3 regions of the Polaromonas sp. JS666 genome follow, and region 1 is predicted to be linked to each of the others. Evidence: predicted binding sites of a transcription regulator. Region 1 holds the regulator's gene; each other region holds the start of a gene.
What was found. Region 1 encodes sigma-54, which starts transcription at its own class of promoters, with help from an activator protein. Its sites were predicted from a motif close to TGGCANGNAANCTGCTTT; they were not measured.

Region 2: BPRO_RS16325 (ANTAR domain-containing response regulator) is a predicted target of sigma-54. The motif match lies at 4,855-4,872, and genes of this name have one in related genera.
Region 3: BPRO_RS15785 (DUF2126 domain-containing protein) is a predicted target of sigma-54. The motif match lies at 7,179-7,196, and genes of this name have one in related genera.

The regions. Positions count from the first base shown of each region.
Region 1 is NC_007948.1:4,738,212-4,748,904, reverse strand. It holds gene BPRO_RS22480 (HAD family hydrolase) at 1-69, opposite strand, end outside; gene BPRO_RS22475 (LysR family transcriptional regulator) at 297-1,220, shown strand; gene BPRO_RS22470 (LysE/ArgO family amino acid transporter) at 1,249-1,917, opposite strand; gene BPRO_RS22465 (HTH-type transcriptional regulator ArgP) at 2,049-2,978, shown strand; gene argS (arginine--tRNA ligase) at 3,137-4,822, shown strand; gene BPRO_RS22455 (SPOR domain-containing protein) at 4,892-5,512, shown strand; gene BPRO_RS22450 (thiol:disulfide interchange protein DsbA/DsbL) at 5,632-6,294, shown strand; gene lptA (lipopolysaccharide transport periplasmic protein LptA) at 6,457-7,074, shown strand; gene lptB (LPS export ABC transporter ATP-binding protein) at 7,097-7,894, shown strand; gene BPRO_RS22435 (RNA polymerase factor sigma-54) at 8,037-9,584, shown strand; gene BPRO_RS22430 (THUMP domain-containing class I SAM-dependent RNA methyltransferase) at 9,723-10,693, shown strand, end outside.
Region 2 is NC_007948.1:3,451,957-3,462,649, forward strand. It holds gene rpsO (30S ribosomal protein S15) at 143-409, opposite strand; gene BPRO_RS16305 (pyridoxal phosphate-dependent aminotransferase) at 533-1,720, opposite strand; gene BPRO_RS16310 (branched-chain amino acid ABC transporter substrate-binding protein) at 1,797-3,062, opposite strand; gene BPRO_RS16315 (Hsp20/alpha crystallin family protein) at 3,190-3,591, shown strand; gene tsaD (tRNA (adenosine(37)-N6)-threonylcarbamoyltransferase complex transferase subunit TsaD) at 3,727-4,770, opposite strand; gene BPRO_RS16325 (ANTAR domain-containing response regulator) at 4,882-5,514, shown strand; gene BPRO_RS16330 (CmpA/NrtA family ABC transporter substrate-binding protein) at 5,896-7,140, shown strand; gene ntrB (nitrate ABC transporter permease) at 7,188-8,174, shown strand; gene BPRO_RS16340 (ABC transporter ATP-binding protein) at 8,204-9,016, shown strand; gene BPRO_RS16345 (ATP-binding protein) at 9,080-10,693, shown strand, end outside.
Region 3 is NC_007948.1:3,330,486-3,341,178, forward strand. It holds gene BPRO_RS15750 (YceI family protein) at 1-55, shown strand, start outside; gene BPRO_RS15755 (YceI family protein) at 79-657, shown strand; gene BPRO_RS15760 (transglutaminase family protein) at 710-1,531, opposite strand; gene BPRO_RS15770 (alpha-E domain-containing protein) at 1,893-2,855, opposite strand; gene BPRO_RS15775 (circularly permuted type 2 ATP-grasp protein) at 2,858-4,354, opposite strand; gene BPRO_RS15780 (DNA internalization-related competence protein ComEC/Rec2) at 4,493-7,036, opposite strand; gene BPRO_RS15785 (DUF2126 domain-containing protein) at 7,319-10,693, shown strand, end outside.

The sequences.
Region 1 (10,693 bases):
CCCCGGCGTCTCACTGTCTACCAGCGTGCCATCGCAGTCGAAAATAATGGCCTTGATGCCCCTTGCCATGCGCAGTCTCTCGGTGTGTTCAGATGGTTCCAGTGTAAACAAACGCCCTGGGAGAACCCGGTCGCTTCGGGCTGAATACCGGGTTCGCGCCGCTCGCGCACTTGCGCCATCCGCCTGCGCGCCGCAGCGCAAATGTCCCGTACCCGTCATGTAACTTGCCGCTCAAAAAACGCTTTAATGAGCTTCAAAAAATGTCCTATTCAGAACATTTATATACATAATATGGGATGGACAAACTCAAGCAACTGGAATCATTTGTGGCGGTGGTCGCGCGCGGCAGTCTGACGGCGGCGGCCAAGGCGGAGGGGGTGGCCCCGGCCATCATGGGCCGGCGGCTGGATGCGCTGGAGGAGCGGCTGGGCGTGAAGCTGCTGGTGCGCACCACGCGGCGCATCACGCTCACCCACGAAGGCAGCGCTTTCCTCGAGGATTGCCAGCGCCTGCTGGCCGACCTGGCCAACGCCGAGGCCAGCGTGTCGGCGGGTGGGGTGAAAGCCAGTGGCCATTTGCGCATCACCGCGCCTGCCGGTTTTGGCCGGCGCCATGTGGCGCCGCTGGTGACGAAGTTTCGCGAGCAGCATCTGGACGTCACGATTTCGCTGAACCTGAGCGACCGCGTGGTGGACCTGGCGGGCGAGGGTTTTGACTGCGCGGTGCGCGTGGGCGACCTGCCCGATTCGTCGCTGGTCAGCGTGCGCATGGCCGACAACCGGCGCCTGTGTGTCGCGACGCCGCGCTACCTCCAGCGCCACGGCACGCCGCAGCATCCCGCCGAGCTGGCCCGGTTTGACTGCCTCACCCTGTCCAGCGACGCGTCCCAAACCCGTGGCTGGGCCTTCCAGGTCAACGGCGAGCTGATACACCTGAAACCCGGCGGGCCGCTGGACTGCTCGGACGGTCAGGTACTGCACGACTGGTGCCTGGCCGACTACGGCATTGCCTGGCGCAGCACCTGGGAGGTCGAATCGGAAATCGCCAGCGGCCACCTGGTGGCCGTGCTGGAAGCGTTTGCGGCGCCGCCCAACGGCATCTACGCCGTCTTTCCGCAGCGCAAGCATTTGCCGCTGCGCGTGCGCCTCTGGATAGACTTCCTGAAGCACCATTACAGCCAGCCGGATTTCTGGCGCTCGGCGGCGGCCTCGCCCGCGTAGTCCGCTTGGGCGCTTTGTGTTCGCCAGCTTAAAGCAGGCCGATCAGCAGCCAGCCGGCCGTGCCCCACATCATCAGCGCCACCAGGCCATCGAGCGCGCGCCAGAGGCGCGATGAGTTGAGCCGCTGGCCCAGCCACCACATCGCCAGGCCGAGCGCGGTGAACCACAGCAGCGAGCCCGCGGCCGCGCCCAGGCCAAACAGCGCGTTTTCGGGTTGCGCGTAGGCCAGCGAGGCTGAGCCAATCAATACGGCGGTGTCCAGCCAGGCATGTGGGTTGAGCCACGACAGGGCGAGCGCCAGCGTGATGGCTCGGCCGCGTGACACGCCTGTGCCGACGGGCGGGTTCAACGGCTGGCCCGGGGTGGCCATGACTGCCGCCGCTGCGGCAGGCCTGAGAAAGCGCTGCATGGCCTGGCCTCCGTAGGCGATCAGCACCGCCGCGCCCGCGCCCACCATGGCGCCCTGCAGTTTGTCCGACAGGCCACCCAGATGCGCCAGCCCCAGCACGCCGACCGCAATCAGTACCACGTCGGTCGCGATGCAGACCGCAATGGTCAGCCACAGATGCTGGCGCAGCAGGCCCATGCGCATCACATGCACGTTTTGCGGGCCGATGGCCATGATCAGCGACAGGCTGAGCGCCAGCCCGGCGACGAAAGCCGGGGCCGGGACGATGAGGGTCGGGAAGGCGGACATGGTGATTTTCTGTTCTCTTCGGGGAAGGATCCACCAAGTGTTCCGGAAAATCGCCTTGAGTTAAATGAATTTAAGTTAAATTGGTGTTGGTCAATAAATACTTGATAAAAGCAAACAAGGAACACCCTGCGATGCTGGATGCCCGCCAACTCGATGCCCTCGCCGCCGTGATCGAACACGGCAGTTTTGGCGCAGCCGCCAAGGCCCTGAGCCTGACGCTGGCCGCCGTGTCGCTGCGCATCAAGTCGCTGGAGGACGCTTTGGGCCAGCGCCTGCTGGTGCGCGGCAAGCAGCTGCACCCCACGCCGGCGGGCCAGGCGCTGCTGGGGCATGTCAAACAGCTCAGGCTGCAGGAGGCGGACCTGCTGGCCCACCTGCAGGGAGGGCGCCGTCCGGGCGCAAAGGCGGTGCCGCTGCAAAGCCTGAGCGTGGCCGTCAATGCCGACTCGCTGACCGGCTGGTTCCTGGCCGGCGTGGCCCCGGCGCTTGAAAAACACCGGCTGCTGCTCGACATCGTGGTGGATGACCAGGACCACACGCATGACGCGCTTAAAAATGGCGATGTGAGCGGCTGCGTGACGACGCTGGCGCAGTCGATGCGGGGCTGTGTGGCCGAGCCGCTGGGCGTCATGCGCTACCACTGTGTGGCGGCACCGGCGCTGGTGGCCAAGTGGCGCACCGGCAAGGAAACCGTGGCAGCGCAGCGCCTGCTGGCCAGCCCGGCCGTCATCTTCAACCGCAAGGACGCGCTGCAGGACGCCTTCCTGGCGCAGCATTTCAATTTGCGCGACGCGCTGTATCCGCGTCACTTTGTGCCCGCCGTCGATGCCTTTGAACTGGCGCTGGAGCTGGGCCTGGGCTGGGGCATGGTGCCCGAGCAGCATCTGGCAGCGCGCGCGCACCGCCCGCCGCTGGCCGAGGTGCTGCCCGGCAAAACGGTCGATGTGGCGCTGTACTGGCAGCACTGGACCCGCGAGCCCGTGCCGGCCCAGCGGCTCACGCGGGCGGTGAAAGAGGCCGCCCGGGTTCTTGGGGCCCCGACGCTCTTCCCGCGGGTGTAGCGCACCGGCCAGCGCATGGCATGTCTGCAGGGCTGCCCCTGGAGGAGGCCATGGAAACCATGGCGCGCTCCTCTCGCTGCCCCCGCTTCTGTCCGGCCAAAGGGGCGGCGCTTGTCACACAGGGAAAAGGGTGAGTGCCGCGCCCCTAAAATCTCCCCATGCTTCAAATCAAACAAGACTTGCTGGACGCGCTGGGCCAGGCCCTCAAAACCATGGCGCCTGACAGTGGCGTGGCGGCCGTGTTCGAGTCGCCCAAGGTGGCGGCGCACGGTGATTTCGCCTCCACCGCGGCCATGCAGCTGGCCAAACCGCTCAAGCTCAACCCCCGCCAGGTGGCGGAAAACCTGCGCGGGCTGCTGCTCCAGGCGCCCGCGTTTGCGCGCTGGGTGGACGCGATTGAAATCGCCGGCCCGGGTTTTCTCAATATCCGGCTCAAGCCCGAAGCCAAGCAGCAGGTGGTGCGGGAAGTGCTGCAGGGTGCAGACCAGTACGGCATGCAATTGGCCGACAGCCCGCACCGCATGGTTGTGGAGTTCGTCTCGGCCAACCCGACCGGGCCGCTGCACGTGGGCCATGGCCGCCAGGCGGCGCTGGGCGACGCGATCTGCAACCTGTTTGACACGCAGGGCTGGGATGTGTGGCGCGAGTTTTATTACAACGACGCCGGCGTGCAGATCCAGACCCTGGCCACCAGCACGCAGGCGCGCGCCAAAGGCCTCAAACCGGGCGATGCCGGCTGGCCCGAGCCTGCCTACAACGGTGACTACATTGCCGACATTGCCAATGATTTTCTGGCCAAAAAGACCGTCAAATCCGACGACCGGGAGTTCACCGCCAGCGGTGACGTCGAAGACATCGATGCCATCCGCCAGTTTGCCGTGGCCTATTTGCGCCATGAGCAGGACCTGGACCTGCGGGCCTTCTCGGTCCGGTTTGACAACTACTACCTCGAGTCCAGCCTGTACAGCTCGGGCCGGGTCGACAGCGCGGTGCAAAAACTCAAGGACGCCGGCAAAACCTACGAGCAGGACGGCGCGCTGTGGCTCAAGTCGACCGATTACGGCGACGACAAAGACCGCGTGATGAAAAAGGGCGACGGCAGCTACACCTATTTTGTGCCTGACGTGGCCTACCACCTGGCCAAATGGGAGCGCGGTTTCAGCAAGGCCATCAACATCCAGGGCATGGACCACCACGGCACGATTGCCCGCGTGCGCGCCGGGCTGCAGGCCGCCAGCGCCGGCATTCCGCAGGGCTACCCCGACTACGTGCTGCACACCATGGTGCGCGTCGTGCGCCATGGCGAAGAGGTCAAGATCTCCAAGCGCGCCGGCAGCTACGTCACGCTGCGCGACCTGATCGAGTGGACCAGCGCGGATGCCGTGCGCTTCTTCCTGCTCAGCCGCAAGCCCGACACCGAGTACGTGTTTGACATTGACCTGGCACTGGCCAAAAACAATGAAAACCCGGTGTACTACGTGCAATACGCCCATGCCCGCATCTGCTCGATTCTCGGCACCTGGGCTGCCCAGGGCGGTGATGCGAGCCAGCTGAAAAGCGTGGATCTGTCAGCGCTGGACGGCCCGCAGGCCCAGGCACTCATGCTGCTGCTGGCCAAGTACCCCGACATGCTCAGCAATGCCGCCGCCGGGCTGGCGCCGCACGACGTGGCCTTTTACCTGCGCGAGCTGGCCGCCTGCTACCACAGCTATTACGACGCCGAACGGATTCTGGTGGACGACGAAGCCATCAAGCTGGCGCGCCTGGCGCTGGTCGCCGCGACGGCGCAGGTGTTGCACAATGGCCTCAAGGTGCTGGGCGTCAGTGCGCCCCACAAAATGTAGGCAACCATGAAGCACACGCAGCGGGATTCAGAGCTGGATTCAGAGACAGGCAAGAAAATTGGGCAAGGCATGAGAAAACAACGAGGCGGAACCCTGCTGGGTTTGGTTATTGGCGCGCTGATCGGATTGGGCGCCGCGCTGGCCGTGGCGGTCTATATCACCAAGGTGCCGGTGCCTTTCATGAACAAGAGCCAGTCGCGCAATCCCGACAGCGACGCCGCGGAAGCCAAAAAGAACCGGGACTGGAATCCGAATGCCCCGCTGGCCGGGAAAACGCCCGTGAAGCCGCTCCCTGCCGCGTCCGGCGACGTGGGCAATATGCCCGCCCCGGCCACTGCGACCGCGCCCAGGGCGGGTCCGTCGGCCCCCGCCAGGCCCGCTGTGTCGGCGGATCCCCTGGGCGATCTGGCCAAGGCCCGGGCGGATGCCGCGCCCGCCGTTTCGGGGGTGGATCCCTTCAGTTACTTTGTCCAGGCTGGCGCCTTCCGCACGCCGGAAGACGCCGAGCAGCAGCGCGCCAAGCTCATGCTGCTGGGCGTGCAGGCCAAGGTAAGTGAGCGCGAGCAGTCGGGCCGCACGGTGTACCGCGTGCGCGTCGGCCCGTTTGACAAAAAGGACGACGCCGACAAGGTCAAGGAGCGGCTGGACAGCAATTCGATAGAAACAGCCCTCGTCAGGGTGCAGCGCTAGCCCGGGTGAACTTTTACGGGCGGCGGTGTACCAACCCCTGCACGACATCGCCGGCCGGTGGCCATCGCATGGAAAGACCGGCTGCCTTGCAACCCCCAGACATATCAGGAGAAAAATTGATGCAACGACGTGAGTTTTCGCTTTCAGCCGCTACCGTGGCAGCCGCCGCCACCTGGGGGGGCGTTGCGCTGCCCACGGCGGCGCAGGCCCAGGCCCGCGCCTTCAAGGAGGGATCGGATTATTTGACGCTGGGCAAGCCCGCCCCCACCGACGTGCCTGCCGGCCAGGTCGAAGTGGTGGAATTCTTCTGGTACAGCTGCCCGCATTGCAATGCGTTCGAGCCAGCGCTGGAGGCCTGGATCCAGAAAGCCCCCAAAGACGTGACCGTGCGGCGCGTGCCGGTGGCTTTCCGTCCCGACTTCGAGCCGCAGCAGCGTCTTTTTTATGTGCTCGAAGGCATGGGCAAGCTCAATGACCTGCACAAAAAGGTGTTCAACGCAATCCATGTGGAGCGTCAGGCGCTGAACACCGGGGATCAGGTCGCGGCCTGGGCGGAAAAGCAGGGCCTGAACAAGGCCAGGTTTGTCGAGATGTACAACTCGTTTTCCGTCAGTACCAAGGCCCGCAAGGCCACCCAGTTGCAGGATACCTATGCGGTGGACGGCGTGCCGGCCCTGGGCATCGGCGGGCGTTTCTACACGTCTGGCCAGCTGGCCCAGAACATGGACCGCGCGCTCCAGGTCACCGACTACCTGATCGGACAATCGCGCAAGGCCAAGTGACCCCCCGGCAAGGGTGAGGCCAGGCGCCGGCGCCCGCCACCAGCCGAAAAACCCGCCCAGCCGTGGCGGGTTTTTTTATGGGCCCATTTGCCGGCGCCGGCAATCCCGGGGCTGGCATGGCTACAATCACTCCAAACCCTTAGCAGCAAGATTCGTGCCTTTATGAAACACCCCTTTTTTTCCTTGATCGTGCTGGCCGCACTGGCGGTCGGGGCCGTGTTTCCCGTCGCTGCCGAGCGGGCTGACCGCGACAAGCCGATGAACGCGGAGGCCGATGCCCTGCGTTATGACGACCTGAAACAGACCAGCGTGTTCACCGGCAATGTGGTGATCACCAAGGGCACCACCATTGTCCGGGGCGAGCGGGTGGATGTCAGCCAGGATCCCCAGGGCTACCAGCAGGCCCTGGCCGTGGCGGCACCGGGCAAGCTGGCCTTTTACCGGAAAAAGCGCGACGGGGTGGACGAGTACATCGAAGGCGAGGGCGAGCGGATCGAATACGACAGCCGTGCCGATACCGTCAAATTCATCAAGCAGGCCGTGGTGCGCCGCTACAACGGCGCGACCCTGGTCGACGAAACGACCGGCTCCCTGATTGTTTACGACAACAACACCGATGTGTTCACGGTCGACGGAGGCGCACAAAACCGCACCGCCGTCAACCCCACCGGGCGGATTCGCGCCATGCTGTCGCCGCGCGGTGCCGCCTCGGCACCGCAGCCGGCCGCCGCGCCCGCGCCCGCGCCCAGTCTGCGTCCCAGCACCACGCTGGGGCAATGACGAAACTCCCAACATGGACAGAATGGACAATCCAACCGCGAATGTGGTGACTGACGCGCCGGCAACCCACACCCAGCCGCCCAGCCGTCTGGTGGCCCAGGGGCTGCAGAAATCCTATGGCAGCCGCAAGGTGGTCCAGGACGTCTCGCTGTCCGTGCAAAAAGGCGAGGTGGTGGGCCTGCTGGGCCCCAACGGCGCGGGCAAAACCACGTCGTTCTACATGATCGTGGGCCTGGTGCGTGCCGATGCGGGCGAAATCTCCATCGACGGCCAGTCGGTGGAGCACATGCCGATCCACCTGCGCGCCCGCCTCGGCCTGAGCTACCTGCCGCAGGAAGCATCGATTTTCCGCAAGCTCACCGTGGAAGAAAATGTGCGCGCCGTGCTGGAACTGCAGCGGGACGCCACCGGCAAGCCGCTGCGCCGCGCAGACCTTGAAGCGCGTCTCGATGCGCTGCTGCAGGACCTGCGGGTCGATCATTTGCGCGACTCGCCGGCGCCGGCGCTGTCAGGGGGCGAGCGCCGCCGCGTCGAGATCGCGCGAGCCCTGGCGACCCAGCCGCGCTTCATCCTGCTCGACGAGCCCTTTGCCGGCATCGACCCGATCGCCGTGATCGAAATCCAGCGCATCATCGGTTTCCTGAAGTCGCGCGGCATTGGCGTGCTGATCACCGACCACAATGTGCGCGAAACGCTGGGCATTTGCGACCATGCCTACATCATCAGTGACGGCCATGTGCTGGCTGCCGGCGCCCCCTCCGAGATTGTGAACAACGCCGATGTGCGCCGCGTTTATCTCGGTGAACATTTCAGGATGTAATGGCTCCCCCCCGTTGTTTGCTCACTTCGTGTAGCACCCTCCCCCCTCAAGGGGGCTGCGCCTGCGGCCCGGCAGAGCCGGTTCCGCGGCCCATGCTTGAAAAATCCACCCCGCCCAGCTTTTGTGGATACCTGGAGGGGTTGTGAAGCAAGGGCTTTCTCTCCGCGTCTCGCAGCATCTCGCGCTCACGCCGCAGCTGCAGCAGTCGATTCGCCTGCTGCAGCTGTCCACGCTTGAGCTGAGCCAGGAAGTCGAGCAGATGCTCGATGAAAATCCGTTTCTGGAGGTGTCTGAAGAAGCCGCCCCGCGCGAGGAATTTGGCCTGGAACAGACCGACACGCCGGTCAGCCAGGACAGCCGGGAGTTCGAATTTGCTGCAGATTCAGTAGCTGTCAATGGCGATGAATCGAGGGCTGCAGGCCAAAATGATGCCGACATTGGCCCCGAGGTCAGTTCCGAGGCCAAGCTGGAGGAAAGCTGGGAGGGCGACGGCTCGGTGGAGTCCTCGCCTGACGACAGCGAATGGGGCGGCGACGCGCCGGCCCGCAAGAGCAATGCGGACGACAGCGAGGCCGAGGCTTCCGACCTGGCCCGCAGCCATGAGTCGCTGCAGGACCATTTGCATCGCCAGTCGCTCGGCCTGCGCCTGTCGGAGGAAGACCAGGCGGCACTGCATTTCCTGATCGAGTCGCTCAATGACGACGGCTACCTTGAAGACAGTCTCGCGTCACTGGCCGCTGGCCTGGCGGGCGACGACCTTGAGCAGGCCGAAGAGCTGGAACAGCACTTTGCCATGGCCCTGAAGCTGCTGCAGCACATGGAGCCGGCCGGTGTCGGCGCCCGCAACCTGGCCGAGTGCCTCGGCCTGCAACTGCTCGACTGCAAGGACTGCGACGAGACCCGCGCAGCGATCGCCATGTGCAAGCAGCCCATGGAGCTGCTGGCCAAGCGGGACGTCAAGCGCCTGTCCTACCTGTGCGGGTTTCCGGACAGCGTGATCAGGGGCGCCATCGCCGTGATCGGCCGGCTGGATCCCAAGCCCGGGCGGCGGTTTGTCAACGTCGAGCGCAACCTCATCGTGCCCGACGTGATCGTCGTCAAGTCGGGCCGCGGCTTCAAGGTCTCCCTCAACAGCGAGGTCATGCCCCGCCTGCGCGTGCACGACATCTATGCCAATGCGCTGAAGCAGCACAAGGGCCAGAACGGGCAGGCCTTGCAGCAGCGCTTGCAGGAAGCGCGCTGGTTCATCAAGAACATCCAGCAGCGCTTTGACACCATCCTGCGCGTGAGCAGCGCGATTGTGGAGCGGCAAAAGAATTTCTTCACCCACGGCGAGCTGGCCATGCGTCCGCTGGTGCTGCGCGAAATTGCCGACGAACTGGGCCTGCACGAGTCCACCATCTCGCGCGTCACCACGGCCAAGTACATGAGCACGCCGTTCGGCACCTTCGAGCTCAAGTACTTTTTCGGCTCCGCGCTGGGCACCGAGACTGGTGGTAACGCATCCAGCACCGCGGTGCGCGCACTGATCAAGCAGTTTGTCTCGTCCGAGAGCCTGAAAAAACCGCTCAGCGACAACCAGATTTCCGAAATGCTCAAGGAGCAGGGCATTGAATGCGCGCGCCGCACCGTGGCCAAGTACCGCGAAGCTTTGCGCATCGCGCCTGCCAACCTGCGCAAATCGCTTTGAAAGTAGCCCCCACGGTCGCCCACTGCGTGTGGCTCCCTGCCCCCCGAGGGGGCCGCTGCGCCTGCGGCCCGGCAAAGCCGGTTCCGCGGCCCCTGCTTGAAAAAGAACCGTCACCCAGCCAGCCGTGAGTCTTCATTCATGAACCAACTTCAACTCTTTTTACCTTGTGCCGCCGGCGTCGAGGCCCTGCTGGCCAGCGAGGTCAAACGCATCACCGGCATCGACGGCAAGGCCTGGCGCGCCGGCGTGCAGCTGCAGGGCTCGTGGCGCGATGCCCTGCAGCTCAACCTGCACAGCCGCCTGGCCCAGCGCGTGCTGATCGAGCTGCAGCACAACCAGTACCGCAGCGAGCAGGACCTCTACAACGCGGCAGCCAGCGTCGCCTGGGAAATCTGGTTCACGCCCAAGCAGACCTTCAAGGTCGAGATCACCGCGCAGCACAGCCCACTGACCAGCCTGAACTTTGCGGCGCTCAAGATCAAGGACGCCATTGCCGACCGCTTCCGTGCCAAGTTTGATGTGCGGCCCGATGTGGACACGCGCTGGCCCGACGTGCGCGTGTATGCGCACCTGACGACGGACACGGTGACCATCTATATCGACACCTCGGGCGAGCCGCTCTTCAAGCGCGGCTGGCGCGAAGACAAGGGCGATGCGCCCCTGAAGGAAACACTGGCCGCCGCCATGATTGCCGCCAGTGGCTGGGACCAGCAGTGCAAGGAGGGCGTGCCGCTGTACGACCCGTGCTGCGGCTCCGGCACCATCGTGATCGAGGCGGCGCAGATTGCCTGCAACATCGCGCCCGGCATCAACCGCCGCTTCGCCTTCCAGAAGTATTTGCCCTTCCAGGCCCACGTGTGGGAGGGGCTGCTCGACCAGGCCGAGGCCGCCATCACGGAGCCGACGGCACCGGTGTTTGGCAGCGATGTGTCGTTCCGTATGGTGGATTTTGCCGAGCGCAATGCCGAGCGCGCGGGCGTGGCCAACGCCGTGCAACTGCGCGGCGGCGATGCGCTGCAGCGCATGCCGCCTGCGCCATCGGGTGTGATGCTGGTGAACCCACCGTATGGCGAGCGCATTGACGTGGCCGGCGTCGCAGGCATCACCGG
Region 2 (10,693 bases), 1.3 Mb from region 1:
ATTCCACAAAACGCCTGAATCACGGGGTGATGAGGACTTTTCTTGTGGAATGACACAGCGCGTGCTCGTTTTGCCTTGCTCCGAAGTAAAAAGCGCCTGAGCTAGGTGAACTAACTCAGGCGCTCTCAAATCGTTTTACCGCTTATTTGCGCAGGCCAAGCTTGGCGATCAGCGCGGTATAACGGTCAGCATCTTTGGACTTCAGGTAGTCCAGCAGCTTGCGGCGGCGGCTCACCATGCGCAGCAAGCCGCGGCGACCATGGTGGTCTTTGGCGTTGGCCTTGAAATGGGGGGTCAGCTCGTTGATGCGGCCGGTCAGCAGTGCGACCTGGACTTCAGGACTGCCGGTGTCGTTGGCAGCGCGTGCGTTGGCCTTGACGATCTCGGCCTTGATTGATTTCTCGATCATGATTTTCCTCTTGCAACCTGTGCACTTGCGAGCGAAGCAGCGTTCCCGACATGGGAGTTGACCGCTTTCGTCGTGTTCTGGCGGGCCGCCCGAAAAGGGCGAGCCACTGCGCAGAGCCTTGGATTATAGCCCAAGCCAGCGCCGCAGACGATCCACCCCCTGCCCCAGCCTGGCCACGTCCTGGCTGGCAAAACACCAGCGCAGCCAGCCCTGGGCTTCGGGCGCCGGGTTGACCATGAAGGCATTGCCTGGCGCCAGGCCCAGCCCGGCCTCGACCACCAGCCGCTTGGCCGTGGCCAGCGAGTCATTGAACCCCGCCTGCCCCTCCAGCCTGAAAAAGGCATACATCCCGCCCTTGGCCGGCGCCACCTGCACGCCGGGCACAGCCTGCAGCAGGGGAACCAGCGTGTCGCGGCAGGTTTTCAGGTGCGCCACCACGCGGGGCGTGATGTCCGCCGTGCGCTCGATCGCCACCAGCCCGGCCCGCTGGATAAATACCGGAGCGCAGGAGGTATTGAACTCCACCAGCTTGCCCATGTGCGGCGTCATGGCAGGCGGCATCACCAGCCAGCCCAGGCGCCAGCCTGTCATGAGAAAGCTCTTCGAAAAGCTGTGGACGACGACGAGACGGTCCTCCGGGGCGGCAATATCCAGAAAGCTGGGGGCACAACCGTTCGGTGTGGCTTCGAAATACAGCCGCTCATAGACCTCGTCGGCCAGAATCCAGGTGCCGGTACGCCGGCAGTGCGCCAGAAGCGCCTCCTGCTCGGCGCGCGTCAGCGTCCAGCCGGTCGGGTTGTTGGGGGCATTCACGATCAGCAGCTTGGTTGCGGGCGTGATGGCCGCCAGCAGTTCCGCCATGTCGAGCTGCCATTGCCCCGCTACCGGCTTGAGGCTGACGCACTTCACACGGGCGCCCAGGATGGCCGGTTGCGCCGTCAGGTTGGGCCAGACCGGCGTCACGGCCACCACCTCGTCGCCGGCATCCACCAGCGCCTGCACGGCCAGCATGAGCGCATTCACGCCGCCCGACGTGACGGCGATGCGCTCAACACCTATGGGAGCGGCGCCCGGGCAGCGCAGCGCGGTGGCGTAGCGGGCAATGGCTTCCCGCAACTCGGGCAGGCCCAGGTTGTGGGCGTAGAAAGTTTCGCCCTGCTGCAGCGAAGCCATCGCGGCGTCGCGGATGAAAGCGGGCGTGACCTCATCGCTCTCGCCAAACCAGAACTTGAGCACGTCGGTGCGGCCCATGCCGGCGTTAGCCACCTGGCGGATCATCGACTCTTCAAGATTCACTACTGCCTGTCTCATGCTTGCCCTTTAATTCAATGGATGGACCTGTTGCGCCGGCTCACCGGACGGGGGAACGGGGATGGGGGCGACTGGATCAGGGCCGCACCATCTTGCAGCTGTGCGGCTGCTCGGCCCGCTCGGGCGCGATGGTCTTGATAACACGAAAACCGTAACCCGACCCCTCGACGTCAAATTTGACACCGGGTGCGCCCTGCTTACCCATCATCGCCACCAACAGCGGCTGCTGGAACTGGTGGTCGGCCGCACGCATCGCGCCCTTGTGACCTGACACAGCCACGGCGGCCCGCTCAAGCTGTGCAGCCACGGCGCCCGACTCCGTCGAGCCAGCCCTTTCAAGACCCTGGGCAAACGCCTCCATCATCAGCTGCATGCGCATGTGCACATAGTCATCCTGCGGCCTGGGAAAGCGCTGGCGAAACGCCTGGTAGAAAATCTCGGACGCATCGCCGGGTTCGTTGGGAAACCAGTCCGCCACCGCAATCACCTTGCCCACGCCGGCATCGCCCAGCGCCGCCGGCACGCCCAGCGCATTGCCATAGAAGGTATAGAACTTGCCCTCATAACCCACTTCCTTCGCGGCCTTGATGAGCAGTGTCAGGTCATTGCCCCAGTTCCCGGTCAGCACCGCCTGCGCGCCGCTGGCCTTGATTTTCACGGCGTAAGGAATGAAGTCCTTCACCCGCCCCAGCGCATGCAACTCGTCCCCGACGATCTGCACATCGGGACGCTGCGCGCCAAGCTGCTTGCGGGCCTCACGCAGCACCGCCTGGCCAAAGCTGTAGTCCTGGCCGATCAGGTAGACGCTTTTGACCGCCTTGTCATCCTTGAGCACATCCATCAGGGCCGCCATGCGCATGTCGGCGTGGGCATCAAAACGGAAATGCCAGTAGCTGCACTTTTCGTTCGTCAGGATGGGATCGACCGCCGAATAGTTCAGGAACAGCACGCGCTTGCCCGGCTCACGCTCGTTGTGCTTGTTGATGGCATCAATCAGCGTTGCCGCTATGGCCGACGAATTGCCCTGCGCGATCACCGTCACGCCGTCATCGATGGCCGAACGCAACGCCGCCAGGGCCTCCTCGTTCTGCCCCTTGTTGTCGTAGCGCTCGACCGCCAGGTTGCGCGCACCGCCGGGCAGCTTGACGCCGCCGCGCGCATTGACGCGCTCGGTAGCCCAGACCAGGTTGCGGAACACCGCTTCACCGGTGTTGGCGAAGGGCCCGGAGAGGCTCTCGATGAGCGCGATCCGCACCGGCGGCTGGACAGCCGGCTGCGCCTGGGCGGCCAATGCAGTGCCCAGACATAGGGCCAGCGCGACGCGTCTCAAGAGTTTTTGCATGAATAAATACATCCCGGTTTTCGCTTGAATAAATCGTCCGTACACCTAATTGATGAGCATGCGGCAATCATGGTGAACGCCGCGCAGTGTAAGGGGAAACCTCCCCCCGTCGATCAAAGGAACCCGCATGTTTTACTCCGTCGCTACCCGTCCCGCCCGCAGCTTCCAGCGCAGCTACCCGCCCGTCGCCAGCAACGGCGCATTGGAGAAATTCCTCAATGACACCTTCTCGTCGCTGCCGGATGCAGGTGCGGCCAAAGCCGCCACCGTGGAAGACCTGGAGAAAAGCTATACGCTGCAGCTCGACGTTCCGGGCCTGGCCAAAGATCAGCTGGACATTGGCATTGAAGGCGATGTGGTGCGCGTGGCGAGCAAGGCTGAGGCCGCCCGCAGCGTCAAGGCGGCCTGGCGCTTTCCCCTTGAAATTGACGTTGCCAACAGCAGCGCAAAACTTGAAAACGGTGTGCTGACGCTGACGCTGGGCAAAAAAATCCCAGTCAGCAACGTCACCCGCCTCGACATACAGTAATCCCTGATCAGGACCGAGTATTCGCTGGAATGTTCGCCGGCGGTCCCCACGAGGGGCGGGAAGTTATGCCAGCCAGGGCCGCGGAACCGGCTTTGCCGGGCCGCAGGCGCAGCGGCCCCCTCGGGGGGCAGGGAGCTACGCGGAGCGAGCGACCGTGGGGGTCAAACTCCAGCGCGGCTTCACGTCAAAGGTGTAGCCGCGCTGCAGCGTTTCCAGGCCGGCCTGCAGGCGCATGCCGGCGGCCAGCGCGATCATCGCGCCGTTGTCCGTGCACAGGTGCAGCTCCGGGTAATGCACGCGGATGCCGCGTTGCTGGCAGGCCGCATTCAGCTGGCTGCGCAGCAGGGCATTGGCCCCCACGCCGCCCGCAACGACGAGTCGCTTCAGGCCGGTTTGCGCCATGGCGGCCAGCGATTTCTTGACCAGTACATCCACGATGGCCGCCTGGGTGGCCGCAGCCAGATCCGCTTTGCGGTTTTCCAGTTCAGGACCCAGTTTTTTGGCTTGGGTCAGCACCGCGGTTTTCAGCCCCGCGAACGAAAAATCGAGGTCTCCGCTGTGCAGCAAGGGTCGGGGCAATTTGAAGGCGGTGCCATCGCCCTGCCGTGCCAGGTCAGCCAGATGCGGCCCCCCGGGATAGGGCAAACCCATCAGCTTTGCCGACTTGTCAAAGGCCTCGCCCGCCGCGTCATCGATGGTTTCTCCCAGCAGCTCGTAACTGCCGACACGGTCCACCCGCATCAGTTGGGTGTGCCCGCCGGAAACCAGCAGGGCCACAAACGGAAACACCGGCGGATCGGCACTCAGGAACGGCGACAGCAAATGCCCCTCCAGATGGTGCACGCCCATCACCGGCTTGCCCAGCGCGGCCGCCAGGGCGCAGGCAACGCCGGCGCCCACCAGCAGTGCGCCAGCCAGCCCCGGCCCGCGCGTGTAAGCCACCACATCCACCTGCGCCAGCGACCGCCCGGCCTGCGCCATGACCTGGCGCGTCAAGGGCAGGACCCGCCGTATGTGGTCACGACTGGCCAGCTCGGGCACCACGCCGCCATACGCCTGGTGCATCTGGATCTGGCTGAACAAGGCATGCGAGAGCAGGCGCGGCACCTCGCTGCCGCCGGCATCCACCAGCGCCACACCCGTTTCATCGCAACTCGACTCAATTCCAAGGACTAGCATCGCCCCAAGTGTAAGGTTGAGCGCTTTCCCGGGCCTGGAGAAGGACCTTCCTGTCGCGAAAACGGGAACAGCCGGCCCGCAATCTGGCGCGAATCTTGCACGTCACAGGACATGTCATCGCCCCAATCCCTGCGTCTTGTTGTGATCGCGCCGGATTTGTCCACATCCGACGCAGCAGATGAGGTCGCCCTGGCGCTGATCGAACGCTCACGCCAGTTGCGTATTGGCTTGCTCGAAAACGGTTACAACATCGTGGCTGTGTTGCCGGCTGACGCCTTTCTCCACGAGCGGTTGGCCCAGCTGCAGCCTGACATGATCATTGTGGACGCCGAGAGCGAGGCCCGCGACTCACTGGAACATGTGGTCATGGCCACCCGCGACGAGCGGCGCCCCATTGTGCTGTTCACCAACGACAACGACACCACACATGTGAAAGACGCCGTGGCTGCGGGCGTGTCCGCCTATATCGTGGCGGGCCTCTCACCCGACCGGATACGCCCCATTCTGGACGTCGCCATGGCGCGTTTTGAATACGAACAGAACCTCAGGCGCGAGTTGGCACATGCCAAAACCGAGCTGCAGGACCGCAAGGTCATCGACCGGGCGAAAGGAATATTGATGCAGCGCCAGGGTCTTTCCGAGCAGGCAGCCTATGAAAAGCTGCGTAAAGCCGCGATGGATAAGGGCCTGCGCCTTGGCGAAGTGGCGCAGCGCATGCTGGACCTGGCCGAGCTGCTGGGCTGACGCGCAGCCAACCCCAAATGGTGCAGCGCACAAATTAGGTGCGGACCCGTAAAAATGCACCACACACCCTTTCAGCACCCTCCTGCGCTACCAATAACGTAGCGCCCAATGCCGAATTTCAAAGGACCATAGAGGCTTTCCTGTTCTCACTTGAAAACCTTGCACAGCACCCAGAAGCTGGCACAGGTTTTGCTTATTCTTGATCACTGGTCGATGATGACCAGGGTCCAACCGCTTCAACGGCGAAGTGTGTTGAACCCCCAGAACAAAGGCGTTCGTACCCCGCATTCACGTTTCCGACGTGATGCCCGGGTCGAGCGCCTTTTTTGTTTTCCGAATGTTGTTTTTGCTTTTTTATTTTTATTTTCTGGAGACGCTGACATGACTGAACTGCTGAAATCTTCATTGACACGCCGCACGGTTCTTCAGGCCGCCGCAGTAGGTGCCGTCGGCATCAACCCGGCACTGCGCGCCGCCGTGTATGCCCAGGGTTCCGACGCCCCGGAAAAGAAGGAAGTGAAGATCGGCTTCATCCCGCTGACCGATTGCGCCTCGGTGGTCATGGCCTCGGTACTGGGCATTGACCAGAAATACGGCGTCAAGATCATTCCCACCAAGGAAGCCAGCTGGGCCGGCGTGCGTGACAAGCTGGTCAACGGCGAGCTCGACTTCGCCCACGTGCTCTACGGCCTGATTTACGGCGTGCACATGGGCACGGCCGGCCCCAAGAAGGACATGGCCGTTCTGATGACCCTCAACAACAACGGCCAGGCCATCACACTGTCCAAAAAGCTGGCAGACAAGGGTGCCGTCGACGGTGCGGGCCTGGCCAAGCTGATGGCCAGCGAAAAACGCGAGTACACCTTCGCCCAGACCTTCCCCACCGGCACGCACGCCATGTGGCTGTACTACTGGCTGGCCGCCAACGGCATCAATCCGATGAAGGATGCCAAAGTCATCACCGTGCCGCCGCCGCAGATGGTCGCGAACATGCGCGTGGGCAATATGGACGGCTTTTGCGTGGGCGAACCCTGGGGCCACCGCGCCATCATGGACGGCATCGGCATCACCGCCGTGACGACGCAGGACATCTGGAAAGATCACCCTGAAAAAGTGCTGGGCACCACGGCAGAGTTCACCAAAAAATACCCCAACACCACACGGGCTGTGACGGCCGCGATCATCGAAGCCGGCAAATGGATTGACGCCAGCCTGACCAACAAAAACAAGATGGCCGAGACCGTAGCCGACAAGGCCTACGTCAACACCAGCGTGGACGCCATCAACCAGCGCATTTTGGGCCGCTACCAGAATGGCATGGGCAAGACCTGGGATGACCCGAACTACATGAAGTTTTTCAATGACGGCGCGGTCAACTTCCCCTACCTCTCCGACGGCATGTGGTTCCTCACGCAGCACAAGCGCTGGGGTCTGATCAAGGACCACCCCGACTACCTGGCCGTGGCCAAACAGATCAACCAGATCGACATCTACAAGCAGGCCGCAGCGGCGGCCAAGGTCAGCGTTCCGAAAGACGTGATGCGCACCAGCAAGCTGATCGACGGCACGGTATGGGACGGCAAGGATCCGAAAAAGTACGCCGATGGCTTCAAGGTCCGCGCCTGAAATAGCCGCCGAGCATTCATCAATATCCCACCAAAGGACGTGACACCATGGTCAGTGCCGTATTCCACAATCCGCTGGACGCCGCAGCAGCGCCAGCCGCTCGAAGCAGCGAACGCAGTGCTGCCAATTCAATAGCAGCCACCGCGCACAAACCCGGGGCGCCAGCCCTCAATGACATGAAGAATCCAGCCCCATCCGCCACCGCGGTCCCAGTGGCCGCAGCCGCACCTGCCGCGTCCCGGCAGCCATGGGACTCTTCCTTTCTCTGGCTCGCCATCCTGCCACCCCTGCTGGGCCTGGGCCTGCTGGTGTTGGTGTGGGAGCTGGTCTCCGTGGGCACTGGCGCCAGCATTCCCTCGCCCAGGGACACCTTCACGCAGGCCGTGCAGGTGTTCAGCGACCCCTTCTACAACAAGGGACCGAATGACCAGGGCGTGGGCTGGAACGTGCTGTCGTCGCTCAAACGCGTGGCCATGGGCTTCGGCATGGCGGCCATCGTCGGCATTCCGGTCGGCTTCATGATTGGCCGCTTCGACTTTTTGAGCCGCATGTTCAACCCGCTGATCAGCCTGCTGCGCCCCGTCTCGCCGCTGGCCTGGCTGCCGATCGGCCTGCTGGTGTTCAAGGGCGCCAACCCGGCCGCCATCTGGACCATCTTCATCTGCTCGATCTGGCCCATGATCATCAACACCGCCGTGGGCGTGCAGCGCGTGCCCCAGGACTACATGAACGTGGCGCGGGTGCTCAACCTGTCGGAGTGGAAGATCGTCAGCAAGATCCTCTTTCCTGCCGTGCTGCCCTACATGCTGACCGGTGTGCGCCTGGCCGTCGGCACCGCCTGGCTGGTGATCGTGGCAGCCGAAATGCTGACCGGTGGCGTCGGCATCGGCTTCTGGGTCTGGGACGAGTGGAACAACCTGAACGTCAAGAACATCATCATCGCGATTTTCGTGATCGGCATTGTGGGGCTGGTGCTGGAGTTTGCGCTGATCAAGCTCGCCACGGCCTTCACGTTCGAAGAAGTGAAGAACTGATAACCCCCAAACAACCGAGGATGACGACCATGAGCACATCTTTCACCACCAAGTACATCGAAATCCAGGGCGTCGAGCAGACCTTCAAGACCAAGAAAGGTCCGTTTTGCGCGCTGCAGAATATCAACCTCACGGTCGCCCGCGGTGAATTCGTCGCGCTGATCGGCCATTCCGGTTGCGGCAAGTCCACCCTGCTCAACCTGATTGCCGGCCTGACCACACCCACCCAGGGCAGCCTGCTCTGCGCCAACCGCGAAATTTCGGGGCCGGGCCCCGAACGCGCCGTGGTGTTTCAAAACCATTCCCTGCTGCCCTGGCTCACCTGCTTTGAGAACGTCTACCTCGCTGTGGAACGCGTCTTTGCAGAAACAGAAAGCAAGGCGCAGCTCAAGGCCCGCACCGATGCGGCGCTGGCCATGGTGGGTTTGACCCCGGCCGCACAGAAGCGCCCCGGCGAAATCTCCGGCGGCATGAAGCAGCGCGTGGGCATTGCGCGCGCACTGTCGATGGAGCCCAAGGTGCTGCTGCTCGACGAGCCCTTCGGCGCCCTGGATGCCCTGACCCGCGCGAAGCTGCAGGACGAGCTGCTGCAAATTGTTGCCAGCACCCAAAGCACGGTGGTGATGGTGACCCACGATGTGGACGAAGCCGTGCTGCTGAGCGACCGCATCGTGATGATGACCAATGGCCCGTCCGCCACCATTGGTGAAGTTCTTGCCGTCGAACTGCCCAGACCGCGTAACCGCGTGGCACTGGCGGAAAGCGCGCAGTACCTGCAGTACCGCAAGGCAGTGATTGATTTTCTTTACACCCGCCAGGCTCATGTAGAGAAAGCGGCCTGAAAAAAGAGAGCCGGGCCAAAACGAACTGATCGCCCCGCAATTCCCGCCAAGAAGGATTTCCCCATGTCTGCCGTTTTACCTGCCCCAGCATCCAGGAGGGCCGCCGCACTGCAAAGTCGGTCGCTCAACACACGGCGAACACGCTCCGGCGGCCTTGCTTCGCTCGGCAAATACCGGGAAATCATCATCGCGGTGGCTCTGTTTTTGCTGTTCGACCTGGGTGTTCTGGTCCTGAACTTTTACACATCCTTCCAGATCGCCGAGGACGCCCTGGGCGTCAACCTGTCCGGTCGCCAGCGCATGCTGTCGCAGCGCACGGCCAAGGCCCTGCTGGCAACGGATGCCGCGCGCGCCAAGGGTTTTCCGGCCGAGAAGGAAATCGAGGAACTCAAGAACGCCGTGCGGCTATTCGACGTGTCTCTGAAGGGCTTCCAGTCTGGCGGCACGGTGCCGGGCGGCGACGGCAAACCGGTGGTTCTGCACGCCGCCCACGGCGCCAAGGCGGTCGAGATCCTGAAAAAGGCGCAGGACATCTGGACCCCCTACCAGGAAAGACTGGCACCGGTACTCGCGGGAACAGCCAGCGAACCCGAACTGCAGGCCGCGGTGGAATACGCCAAGGCCAACAACCTCAAGCTGCTGGGCCTGATGAACGAATTGACCACGGCGCTGGAGGCGGTGGCATCGGACCGCGCCACCACGCTGCGCATGGTGCAGACCGGCGGCATTGTGCTGGCGCTGCTCAACTTTGCCTTCATCCTGTTCAAGTTCCTGCGCCGCCTCAATACCTCGGATGCCGCCATCGAGGCCGCCAACGAAGAGAATCGCGAGATTCTTGTCAGCGTGCGCGAAGGCCTGTTCCTGCTCACGCCCGACAACCGCCTGGGCTCGCAACTGTCCCGGTCGGCCCACGAACTGTTCGGCCGGTCGCTCTTACCCGGGCAGAACTTCTTTGAACTGCTGTCGACCCTGGTGTCGGAGAAGGCGCTCAACGATGCGCGGGACTATGTCCAGCTGCTGTTCTCGCCGCACGTCAAGGAGCAGCTGGTCCAGGGCATCAACCCGCTGGCAGAAGTGGAGCTCACGGTGCGCAACCGCTTGGGCCAGGACACCACCCGATACCTGTCTTTTCACTTCAACCGGGTGCAGGAAGACGACACGGTTCACCACCTGCTGGTGACCGTGCAGGACATCACGGAGAAAGTGGAACTGCAAGCCAGGCTGGCCGGCGAGCGTCAACGCTCGCAAAAAGAGCTGTCCATGATGCTCAAGGCCTTTGAAACCGATCCGGCCATGATGCGGGCGTTTGTCGAACGGGCCGAAGCCTCGCTGCTGGAGGTCAATGACCTGCTGCGCAGCACGTCATCCGCAGCGTCCGAAATACAGGTGCTCAAGGCCGTGGACGGTGCTTACCGCCGCATCCACGCCATCAAGGGTGATGCGGCCTCCCTGGGCCTGGAAATTCTGGCCACGCTGGCCCACCAGTTCGAAAATGAACTGCAAAAGCTCAAAGACAGCGGCGCCGCCACCGGCGACGCGTTGCTGGCCCTGCCCTTGCCGCTGGAGGACCTGCTGAACAAGGTTGCCTCGTTCAAGGCATTGGGCCGGAGAAAAGCCGGTGGCGAGACCCAGTCGACGGAGGGCTCAGCGCAGGCGCTGAACGCCACGCTGACGAAA
Region 3 (10,693 bases), 1.4 Mb from region 1:
TCGCGTGGTGGCCAACGAAGTGATGGTGCAGTTTCACCTGGTCCTTGAACCGTAGCGGCCCACCGTCAGGAGTTACTCATGAAAGAAATGAAAAAACTTGTTGTAGCGCTGCTGGGCAATCTATTCCTGGCTTCGGCGTTCGCCGTCGTCGATGTGTATGAGCGCGACCCGGACCACACCTTCGCCTGGTTCGAATTCAACCACCTGGGCTACAGCACGCAGCGCGACCGTTTCGACAAGGTCGACGCCACCATCACCCTGGACCTTGACAACCAGGTGGGCAGCGTGGAGGTGAGCATCGACGTCCAGTCGGTCAGCACCGGCTCGCTGCTGTTCGACCAGGTCCTGCGCAGCGACATGTTCTTTGATGCCGAGCAGTTTCCCGTCATTACCTTCAAGTCGAGCCGGCTGAGCTTCGGCAAGCTCGATGACGTCACCGCCGTCGAAGGCAATCTGACTGTCAAGGGCATCACCCGGCCTGTGACCCTGACGGTCACGCACTTCAAATGCATGATGCACCCGATGCTGCGCAAACCGGCCTGCGGGCTCAACGCCACCGGCAAGGTCAAGCGCAGTGAGTTCAATCTGGGCCGGTTCGTGCCGCTGATCAGGGACGAAATCACCCTCCATGTGGTGATGGAGGCGCTCAAGCGTTGAGGATGCCTGCCGCGTTCTGCGCCCTGCTGGCGACAGGCCAGCGTAGCGCCGTTCAAACGGGCTGGATCGTGATGTCCACCGTCATGGTTTCCTTGCCACCGCCCTGCCGCACACCCTTGGCCGGCGGGCAGGCGTTGTAGTCCGTTCCCATGGCCAGCCGAACATGGCGCTCGTCAATCAGGCAGCTGTGGGTTACATCGATGCTGACCCAGCGCCGGCTGGCGACGTCCAGGCACACATCCACCCACGCATGGCTGGCCAGGTCAGGCTCGTTGGCCGCGTAAAAATAACCGCTCACATAACGCGCAGGAATGCCCAGGCCGCGGCAGATCGCCACCATCACGTGCGCCTGATCCTGGCACACGCCTGCACCGGCCTTGAACGCCTCGAGCGCCGTGGTCGTCACGCTGGTGCTATTTTTTTGATAGCTTACCGCCCCTGCCACACCCTGGCTCAGGGCCAACAGCATGCCCAAATCGGCCTGGCCCCGGATGGCGGAAGTCGTGACAAAACGGCGGCCGAACTCAGCCAGCACCGGGTCTGGCTGGGCCAGATGCGTGGCCCGCAAGAAGAAGTCCGGATGCGGCAGGTTCGCCGCATCGGTGAACTCGGCCACCCCCAGGGTTTCAACGTCACCGGCCGCATTGACCAGGCTCCAGCGCACGTTGTCAGCCTCCTGGCCGACGAAGGTGTAGGAATGGATGGGATTGCCAAAGGCGTCGAGCTGGGAAAAAAGCTTTTCGGGCGCACCCAGGCTCCAGAAATACACCGTTTGCGCCGGGCCGGACTGCGGGGTCAGCCAAAGCGTCTGCAACGCGTAGCGCAGGGGTTCGGTGTAGCGGTAGTCGGTCGTATGCCTCACGTGCAGTTTCATGGAATAAGAGCCCCCACGTTCGTTCGCTTCGCGTAACTCTCTGCCCCCCGAGGGGGCTGGCCTTGCTTGGGGCGGCCCGACGCTGCGGCCATCGCCCCCACGTTCGTTCGCTTCGCGTAACTCTCTGCCCCCCGAGGGGGCCGGCCTTGCTTGGGGCGGCCCGGCACTGCGGCCATCGCCCCCACGTTCGTTCGCTTCGCGTAACTCTCGAGGCCTTGCAGGCCGCGGCTGGCGAGACGCTGCGCCTCTGTCGCCTGTCCAAACCTGCTCAAGCAGGTTTGGAGCCGCAGGCTCCAGCCCCGAGGGGGCTGGCCTTGCTTGGGGCGGCCCGGCGCTGCGGCCGCCGTGACCTCATGCTGTTTCAATTGGTCGCCGGAACGAGAAATTCGCGGCTGATGTGCGCGCCGATTTCGTTGACCCGGTCCAGGAACTGGGTCAGGAAGGCATGCAGGCCGGTCGCGAGGATTTCGTCGATGCGGGCATATTGCAAATCGGCGCGCAATTTTCCGGCGCGGCGCTGCGTTTCGCTGGACGCGTCGCTGGTCACCATGGCGAGATTGCTCATGACCTCGTTCAGGCAGGCCAGCAGGGAGCGCGGCATGTCGGCCCGCAGGATCAGCAGCTCGGCCACGCGCTCGGGCTTGATGACGTCGCGGTACACCTTGCGGTACACCTCAAAGCCGGACACGCTGCGCAAAATCGCGCTCCAGTGGTAGAAGTCGTACTCTTGGTCTTTCTCACCGGTTGCGCCCAGAAAATCATTCTCCACCGCATGGAACTTAACATCCACCAGCCGGGCGGTGTTGTCGGCCCGCTCCAGGAAGGTCCCCAGGCGCAGAAAATGAAAAGCCTCATCCTGCAGCATGGTGCCCGCCGTCACGCCGCGCGAGAGATGCGAACGGAACTTGACCCATTCAAAAAACTGGCCCGGGTCGCGCTCGAAGTCACTGCTCCGCAGCATGCGGATGATTTCCAGGTAAGTCTGGTTTTGCGTCTCCCACACTTCGGTGGTCAGAGTGCCCCGCACGGCGCGGGCGTTTTCGCGGGCGTTTTTCAGGCACGAGATGATGCTTGACGAATTTTTCTCGTCGCGCACCATGAAGTCCATCACTTCACGCGGATTGATGCTGTCGCCGTACCTGGCCGCATAGGCCGGCTTGAGTTCGCTGATGCTCAGCAGGCTCTGCCAGCCGCCTTGCGCCACCGCCGCGGACTGGGGCAACAGCGAGGTCTGGTAGTTCACGTCAAGCATGCGCGCGGTATTCTCGGCGCGCTCGGTGTAGCGCGACATCCAGAAAAGGTGATCAGCAGTTCTTGATAGCATGATCAAACACCTCCAACCGTTGACTGTGACTGTGATTGCGTCTGCATGGGCATGCCATGGCCTTCCTGCAATATCCAGGTGTCCTTCGTGCCGCCGCCCTGTGAAGAGTTCACCACCAGCGAGCCGTCTTTCAGCGCCACGCGGGTGAGGCCGCCCGGCACCATCTGCACGTCCTTGCCGCTCAGCACAAAGGGCCGCAGGTCGATGTGTCGCGGCGCCACGCCGCTTTCGACATAGGTGGGGCAGGTCGACAGGCTCAGTGTGGGCTGGGCAATATAGCCCGAGGGGTTGGCCAGCAGCGCCTGGCGGAAGTCCTCGATTTCGGCCTGAGTGGCGGCCGGCCCCACCAGCATGCCGTAGCCCCCCGCGCCATGAACCTCCTTGACGACCAGATCCTTGAGATTGGCCAGGGTGTACTGCAGGTCTTCAGCGTTGCGGCACATGTAGGTTGGCACGTTCTTGAGGATGGGTTTTTCGCCCAAGTAGAACTCGATCATTTTCGGCACGTACGGATAGATCGACTTGTCGTCTGCCACGCCGGTGCCGATGGCGTTGCACAGCGACACATTGCCGCTGCGGTAGACATTGAGCAGCCCCGCGCAGCCCAGCGTGGAGTTGGGACGGAAAGCCAGCGGGTCCAGGAAATCGTCATCGACGCGGCGGTAGATCACGTCCACCCGACGCGGCCCGCGCGTGGTGCGCATATAGACAAAGTTGTCCCTGACAAAGAGATCCTGACCTTCGACCAGTTCCACGCCCATTTGCTGCGCCAGGAAGGCGTGTTCAAAGTAGGCCGAGTTGTACATGCCGGGCGTGAGCACCACGACAGTCGGCTCGGCCGTGGCGGGCGGAGCCATGGCCCGCAGTGTTTCCAGCAACAGATCGGGGTAGTGGGCCACGGGCGCCACGCGGTTCTCGCTGAAGAGTTCGGGGAAAAGCCGCATCATCATCTTGCGGTCTTCCAGCATGTAGCTCACGCCGCTAGGGACCCGCAGGTTGTCCTCGAGCACGTAGTACTCGCCCTCGCCCTGTGCATTGGGCGCGCGCACGATGTCGATGCCGCTGATGTGCGAATAGATGTTGCCGGGCACGTCCACGCCCATCATTTCCGGGCGAAACTGGGAATTCTGGAAAATCTGCTCGGACGGGATCACGCCGGCCTTGATGATCTCCTGGCCGTGGTAGACGTCGTGGATGAAGCGGTTCAGCGCCGTGACGCGCTGCACCAGCCCCTTTTCCATGCTGGCCCATTCCTGGGCCGGAATGATCCGGGGGATCAGGTCGAATGGAATCAGCCGCTCGGTACCTGCGCCGTCCTCGTCCTTGGCGCCATACACGGCGAAGGTGATGCCGACGCGGCGAAAAATCATCTCGGCTTCGGCGCGGCGCGCCTCCATCACTTCGGGAGGCTGTTTGGCCAGCCAGCGCTGATAGCCCTGGTAATGGTCACGAATGCTGGACTCCGTTGCATTCATCTCGTCAAACATGGGTCGGCTCATTGGCTTGGTCTCCAGCAAGGTTTGCGCATGGCGTAGTGATGACTAGCTTAGCAAGTTATGCGCCAGATTGGCGAATCGGGTATCACGTCGCGGTTTTCTTTTTCACTTCCGGTGGAATCCTTTTTTTTCTCCTTTTCCTTATGGCTCAGGCACATGATGCCAGTAGTGCTGGCCTGCCTGCCGCTGGCACGTGATGTCCGCCGGTTTCAGGCTCTGCCAGACGGCTGCCCCACACTGCGGCGACCTGAGCAGCCTGATGCCGCGTTCGTTGTAGCGCGCCACCACCAAGTCCACCGGATGGCCAAACCGGTTGCGGTAGCCTGCCTGCACCAGCGCCAGCCGGGGCTGGACGGCATCGAGGAACACAGCACTCGACGAGGTCTTGCTGCCGTGGTGCGGCACCAGCAAAAAGTCGGCCTTCAGGCCAGGCGGGTCACCGCTGGTGGCCAGCCGGAGCTCCTGGGCGGACTCGATGTCGCCCGCCAGCAAGGCGGTCTGCGCGCCGTTGGAGATACGCAGCACGCAGCTCATGGCATTGGATTTGTTCGCCGCCTCGTAGTCGGCGGCCACCGGGTGCAGCACTTCAAAAGTCACCGCATCCCAGACCCAGCGCAGGCCCGCCGTGCAGCGGGCCGATTTGCGCACAGCCTGCAACTCGTGGCTGTCCTCAATCGAGCTGAGCAGGCTGGCTTGCGGCTGCATGGCCAGCACGGCCCGCGCGCCGCCAATATGGTCGATATCCCGGTGGCTCAGCATCAGCATGTCCAGTCGCTCACCAAGGGCGCGCAGCAGCGGCACCAGCACGCGGTGCCCGGCATCGCTCTCGCGCGAAAAGCGCGGGCCGGTGTCATACAGCAGCGAATGGGTGGCCGTGCGCACCAGTACGGCATTGCCCTGCCCGATGTCCGCTGCCAGCAACTCAAACTGCCCCGGCGCGACCCGCACCGGTTGCCACAGCAGTACGGGGAGCAGTAGCGGCACGCCCAGAGCGCGCCAGTGCCAGGGCAGGCGCAGCGCCAGCAAAACACCCCCCAGCACACCAAAGGCAGCGCACCACGGCGGCGCCGCGGCCACGCTGACAGAGGCCAGCGGCCAGGCGGCCAGCCACTGCAAAAAGACCGCCAGCAGGCCCACGGCCCACGCCGCCGCGTCCCACACCGGCGCCCACAGCACGCCCAGCATGGCCAGCGGCGTCACAACCAGCGTCACCCAGGGAATGGCCACCGCGTTGGCCAGCAGGCCGACCAGCGACACCTGGTTGAACAGCAGCAGCGACAGGGGCGTGAGCGCCAGCGTGACCACCCATTGCTCCCGGGCGGCGCGCAGCAAGGCAGCAGCCGGTTTTGCCAACAGCCGCGGCACCCACCCTTGCTTCACCGGACTTCCTGAGAGAAGCGGGCCATCACCCGCCGAATCACGGGCACCAGACGCTCCTGGATTTGCAGCAAACAGCACGCCCACCGCAACAAACGACAGCCAGAAACCCGCCTGCATCAGCGCCCAGGGGTCCAGCGTGACCACCACCGCCATGGCCAGCAGCCAGGTTTGCAGCCAGGGCCACTGCTTGCCGCTGTGCCGCAGCAACACCACCGTCGCCAGCATCCAGATGGTTCTCTGCGCCGGCACGCCCCAGCCTGAAAACAGCGCGTACAGGACCGCGAGCAACAGGCCGCCCCAGGCTCCGGCGCTGACGGCCGGCAGCGCCAGGCAAAGCCGGGGCGTCAACCCGGCAGAGCGCCGCCACAGGCCGCTCAACAGCAGGGAGGCGAGCCAGGCGAACATGGTGATGTGCAGGCCCGAAATACTCATCAGGTGAGCGACACCGGTGGCGCGAAAGACATCCCAGTCAGCGCGATCAATGGCGTTCTGGTCGCCCACCACCAGGGCGGCCACTACACCGGCCAGCTGGCGGTTGCCAACGCGCTGGAAAATCGCTTCACGCACCGACTGCCGGGCGCTCTCTACCGGATGATCCCAGCCGCCGGACAGCCGTCGGGGCGGCGCATCGTTCAGCCCGGCGCGCACATAGCCGGTGGCCTGAATGCCCTGCTCCCACAGCCAGAGTTCGTAGTCGAATCCGTGCGGGTTGCTGTTGCCGTGCGGGACCTTCAGCCGCACCGTCATCTGCCAGCGCTCGCCCGCGCGCAAGTCCTGCGGCTGGCGCTGCAGCTCCAGCGCAAGGTCAGACGGATCGGCGCTTTCGGCCGGCGATGCCCTGCCGTCCCGCATGCCGAAGCCGCTGTACCAGCCAAGCAGGATATGCCGCGGCAAGGTGACTGTTTGCCCATTCAGGCGGGCCGATTCAATACCCAGGCGAAAGCGCAGGCCGTCTTCGGCGGGTTGCGGCATGGCCAGCACCACACCCGTCACGGCAATATCGCGACCCTCCAGCGCGGGGTCGAGTGCCGCCGACTGAAAGACCGTGGCCCGCCACCCCGTCAGGCCAAAGCCCAGCAGGGCCGCGAGCGCCAGGGCCACCACACCCACACCGCGAAAACCCCTGACGTTCAGGGTCAGAGGCGAGCTGCGGCCAGCCATGAGCCACCAAGCGCCCATTACCACCCCCGCCAGTGCCGCGAGCACCGCCAATGCGGGATACAGGCTGCCCGGCCACAAACCGGGCTGCTGCAGCTGCAAGGCTACCCCGGTGATGAAGCCGCCAAAGACAAGGCCAGGCCCCATGGAGGCCGCCCATGGTCTGGCTGATACACGGTCGCCCACAGCCTCCTCCCCCACTTGTTATTGATTGCTTTGTTCAATGTTGTTTGATGCAATGGCTGCGTGTTCAACGGCCGGACGACGCAAAAAGCCGACAAAGCCTGTTTGGCGCAGCTCTTGCTTGCAGAAATGTAGCCGAAGCAGAGTAAGCTGCTTCGGGGGTTGCCCGATGGGGCGATCCGCTCTTTTTGTGTTTTGATTTGCGCTGTTGCGCACCGATGCCCTATTTGAAAAAGCGAGGCTGCCTTGTCGATCCACGTTGCACTGAGCCACATCACCCACTACAAATACGACCGCCCGGTGAAACTGGGCCCCCAGGTCGTGCGCCTGCGGCCTGCGCCGCACAGCCGGACCCGGGTGCTGTCCTACTCCCTCAACATCGAGCCGGTCAAGCATTTCATCAACTGGCAACAGGACCCGTTTGCCAATTACCAGGCCCGGCTGGTGTTTCCGGATCCCACCCGTGAATTCAAGGTCACGGTGGACCTGGTCGTCGAGATGGCGGTGTTCAACCCCTTTGATTTCTTTCTGGAGCCCAGCGCCGAGGAATTTCCTTTTAACTACAGCGCCAGCCAGAAGCAGGAACTGGCGCCCTACCTGGCGACCCAGACCGCCACACCGCTGTTCAAGCGCTATCTTGAGCAAACCGACCTGAGTCCCAAGCGGACCATCGACTTCCTGGTCGGTCTCAACCAGCGCCTGCAGTCCGACATCCAGTACTCCATCCGCATGGAACCCGGCGTGCAAACGCCTGAAGAAACCCTGCAGCTGGCCTGCGGCTCCTGCCGCGACACCGGCTGGCTGCTGGTGCAGCTGCTGCGGCACATGGGCCTGGCCGCGCGCTTTGTGTCGGGCTACCTGATCCAGCTCAAGGCCGACGTCAAGTCGATCGACGGCCCCAGCGGCACGGAGACCGACTTTACCGATCTGCATGCCTGGTGCGAGGTATTCCTGCCCGGTGCCGGCTGGGTGGGGCTGGACCCAACGTCGGGCCTGATGGCGGGCGAAGGCCACATCCCGCTGGCCTGCACGCCCGAACCGTCCAGCGCGGCCCCTGTGGAGGGCGGCGTGGACGAATGCGAGGTGACGTTCGAGCACCACATGGCGGTGCAGCGCATTTACGAATCACCGCGCGTCACCCAGCCCTACACCGAAGCGCAATGGGCCGAGGTGCTGGCGCTGGGCGAGGCGGTGGACAAGGACCTGGTGGCCGGCGACGTGCGGCTCACGATGGGCGGCGAGCCCACCTTTGTGGCCACCACCGACCGCGACGCCGCGGAGTGGAACATCGACGCGCTGGGGCCCACCAAGCGCGGCTATGCCACCGAACTGGTGCAAAAGCTGCGTGCCGAATATGGCGAGGGCGGTTTTCTGCATTTCGGGCAGGGCAAGTGGTATCCCGGCGAGCAGTTGCCACGCTGGGCGCTGAGCATTTTCTGGCGCAAGGATGGCCAGCCGATCTGGCAAAACCCGGACCTGTTTGCCGATGAACGCAAACCCTGCCAATACACGAGCGCAGACGCTCAGCGTTTCATCAAGACCCTGGCGGGCAAGCTGGGCCTGGCCACGAACTACATCACGCCGGGCTATGAAGACACCTGGTACTACCTGTGGCGCGAGCGGCGCCTGCCGGTCAACGTCGACCCCTTTGACTCCCGCCTGGATGACGCGATGGAACGGGAGCGTTTGCGCCGCGTCTTCATGCAGGGGCTGGACTCCGTGGTCGGTTATGTGCTCCCGCTAAAGGCGAAAGAGGCCGCCTCGCCGGCCCTGGCCGGGCCCAAATGGTCCACCGGTCCGTGGTTCTTCCGCGATGAGCGCATGTACCTGATGCCGGGCGACTCACCCATGGGTTACCGCCTGCCGCTTGATTCGGTACCCTGGGTGTCCAAAACCGACTACCCCTACATGATCGAGGCCGACCCGTTTGCGCCGCGCCAGGCCTTGCCATCGACATCGGTGCTGGCCGCACGCTACAACGCCGCGGCGGCGATGGCGCGGGGCGCTCCGCAGCCGGCACCCGCGGCTGTCTCGCGGGCCTCGCCCCCTCCTGCTGGCAGCAGTGCAAGCGCGCTGGCGCAGTACATGGCGCGCTACATGACGGGCAACGCGGCACTGACGCAGGCCAGTCGCGTCCTGCAGTTTCGCCCCACCGGCGACAGCGGCATGGGTGGCGGCACCGGCGGCACCAGCACGGCCGCTCCGTCAAGCCACGTGCCACCTCCTGCCGACGAGCAGCGCGCACCCAAAGCCTTCGAGTCTGCCGGCTGGCTGACGCGCACCGCGCTGTGCGTCGAGGTCCGCGACCCCGCTCGGGCCAACGGCCCGAAAGACCCAAAGGACCCGAAAGACGCGGACAAGGCAAAAGACAAACCCCGGGCCGACCCTGACAGCAAGGCCAACACAAGCAAAAGCGGTGAAACCGGTGCCCTCTACGTGTTCATGCCCCCCATGGAGCGGCTGGAGGACTACCTGGACCTGCTCGCGGCCGTGGAAGCGACCGCGCAAACGCTGGGCGTCAGCATCGTGCTGGAAGGCTACCCGCCGCCGCGCGATCCGCGCCTGAAAATGCTGCAGGTCACACCCGACCCGGGCGTGATCGAAGTCAACATCCATCCCGCCTACCACTGGGGCGAGCTGGTGGAGCACACCGAATTCCTCTACAAGATCGCCCATGAAACCAGGCTGTCGGCCGAAAAATTCATGACCGATGGCCGGCACACCGGCACCGGCGGCGGCAACCACTTTGTGTTGGGCGGCGCCACTCCCGCCGACAGTCCCTTTCTGCGCAAACCAGAGGTGCTGGGCAGCTTGATTGCCTACTGGCACAACCACCCCTCGCTGAGCTACCTGTTTTCGGGCATGTTCATCGGCCCGACCAGCCAGGCACCGCGCGTGGATGAGGCCCGCAATGACCAGTTGTATGAGCTTGAAATCGCCCTGCGTGAAATCCGCAACAACCGGCAGAAATACGGCGCCAGCATGCCGCCCTGGCTGGTCGACCGGACGCTGCGCAACATCCTGGTGGACGTGACGGGCAACACGCACCGCAGCGAGTTCTGCATCGACAAGATGTACTCGCCGGATTCCGCGACCGGGCGCCTGGGCCTGCTGGAGCTGCGCGCCTTTGAAATGCCGCCCCACGCCCGCATGAGCATCGCCCAGCAGTTGCTGCTGCGCGCGCTGGTCGCGCGCTTCTGGAAAACCCCTTACCACGGCCGCGTCACACGCTGGGGCACCGAGCTGCACGACCGCTTCCTGCTGCCCAGCTTTATCCGCATGGATTTTGCCGACGTGCTGACCGAACTGGTGGAGGCCGGCTACCCCTTTGACATGGCCTGGTTCGAACCGCATTTCGAATTCCGCTTCCCGCTGATTGGCCAGGTGGCGGCAAACAGCATCGAACTGACGCTGCGCAGTGCGCTGGAGCCCTGGCATGTGATGGGCGAGGAAGGTTCGGCGGGCGGCACCGTGCGCTATGTCGACTCCTCGCTCGAACGCGTGGAAGTCCATGTGACGGGCCTGAACGACAACCGCCACGTCATCACCGTCAACGGCCGTGCCCTGCCGCTGCAAAGCACCGGGCGGGTCGGCGAATACGTGGCTGGTGTGCGTTACAAG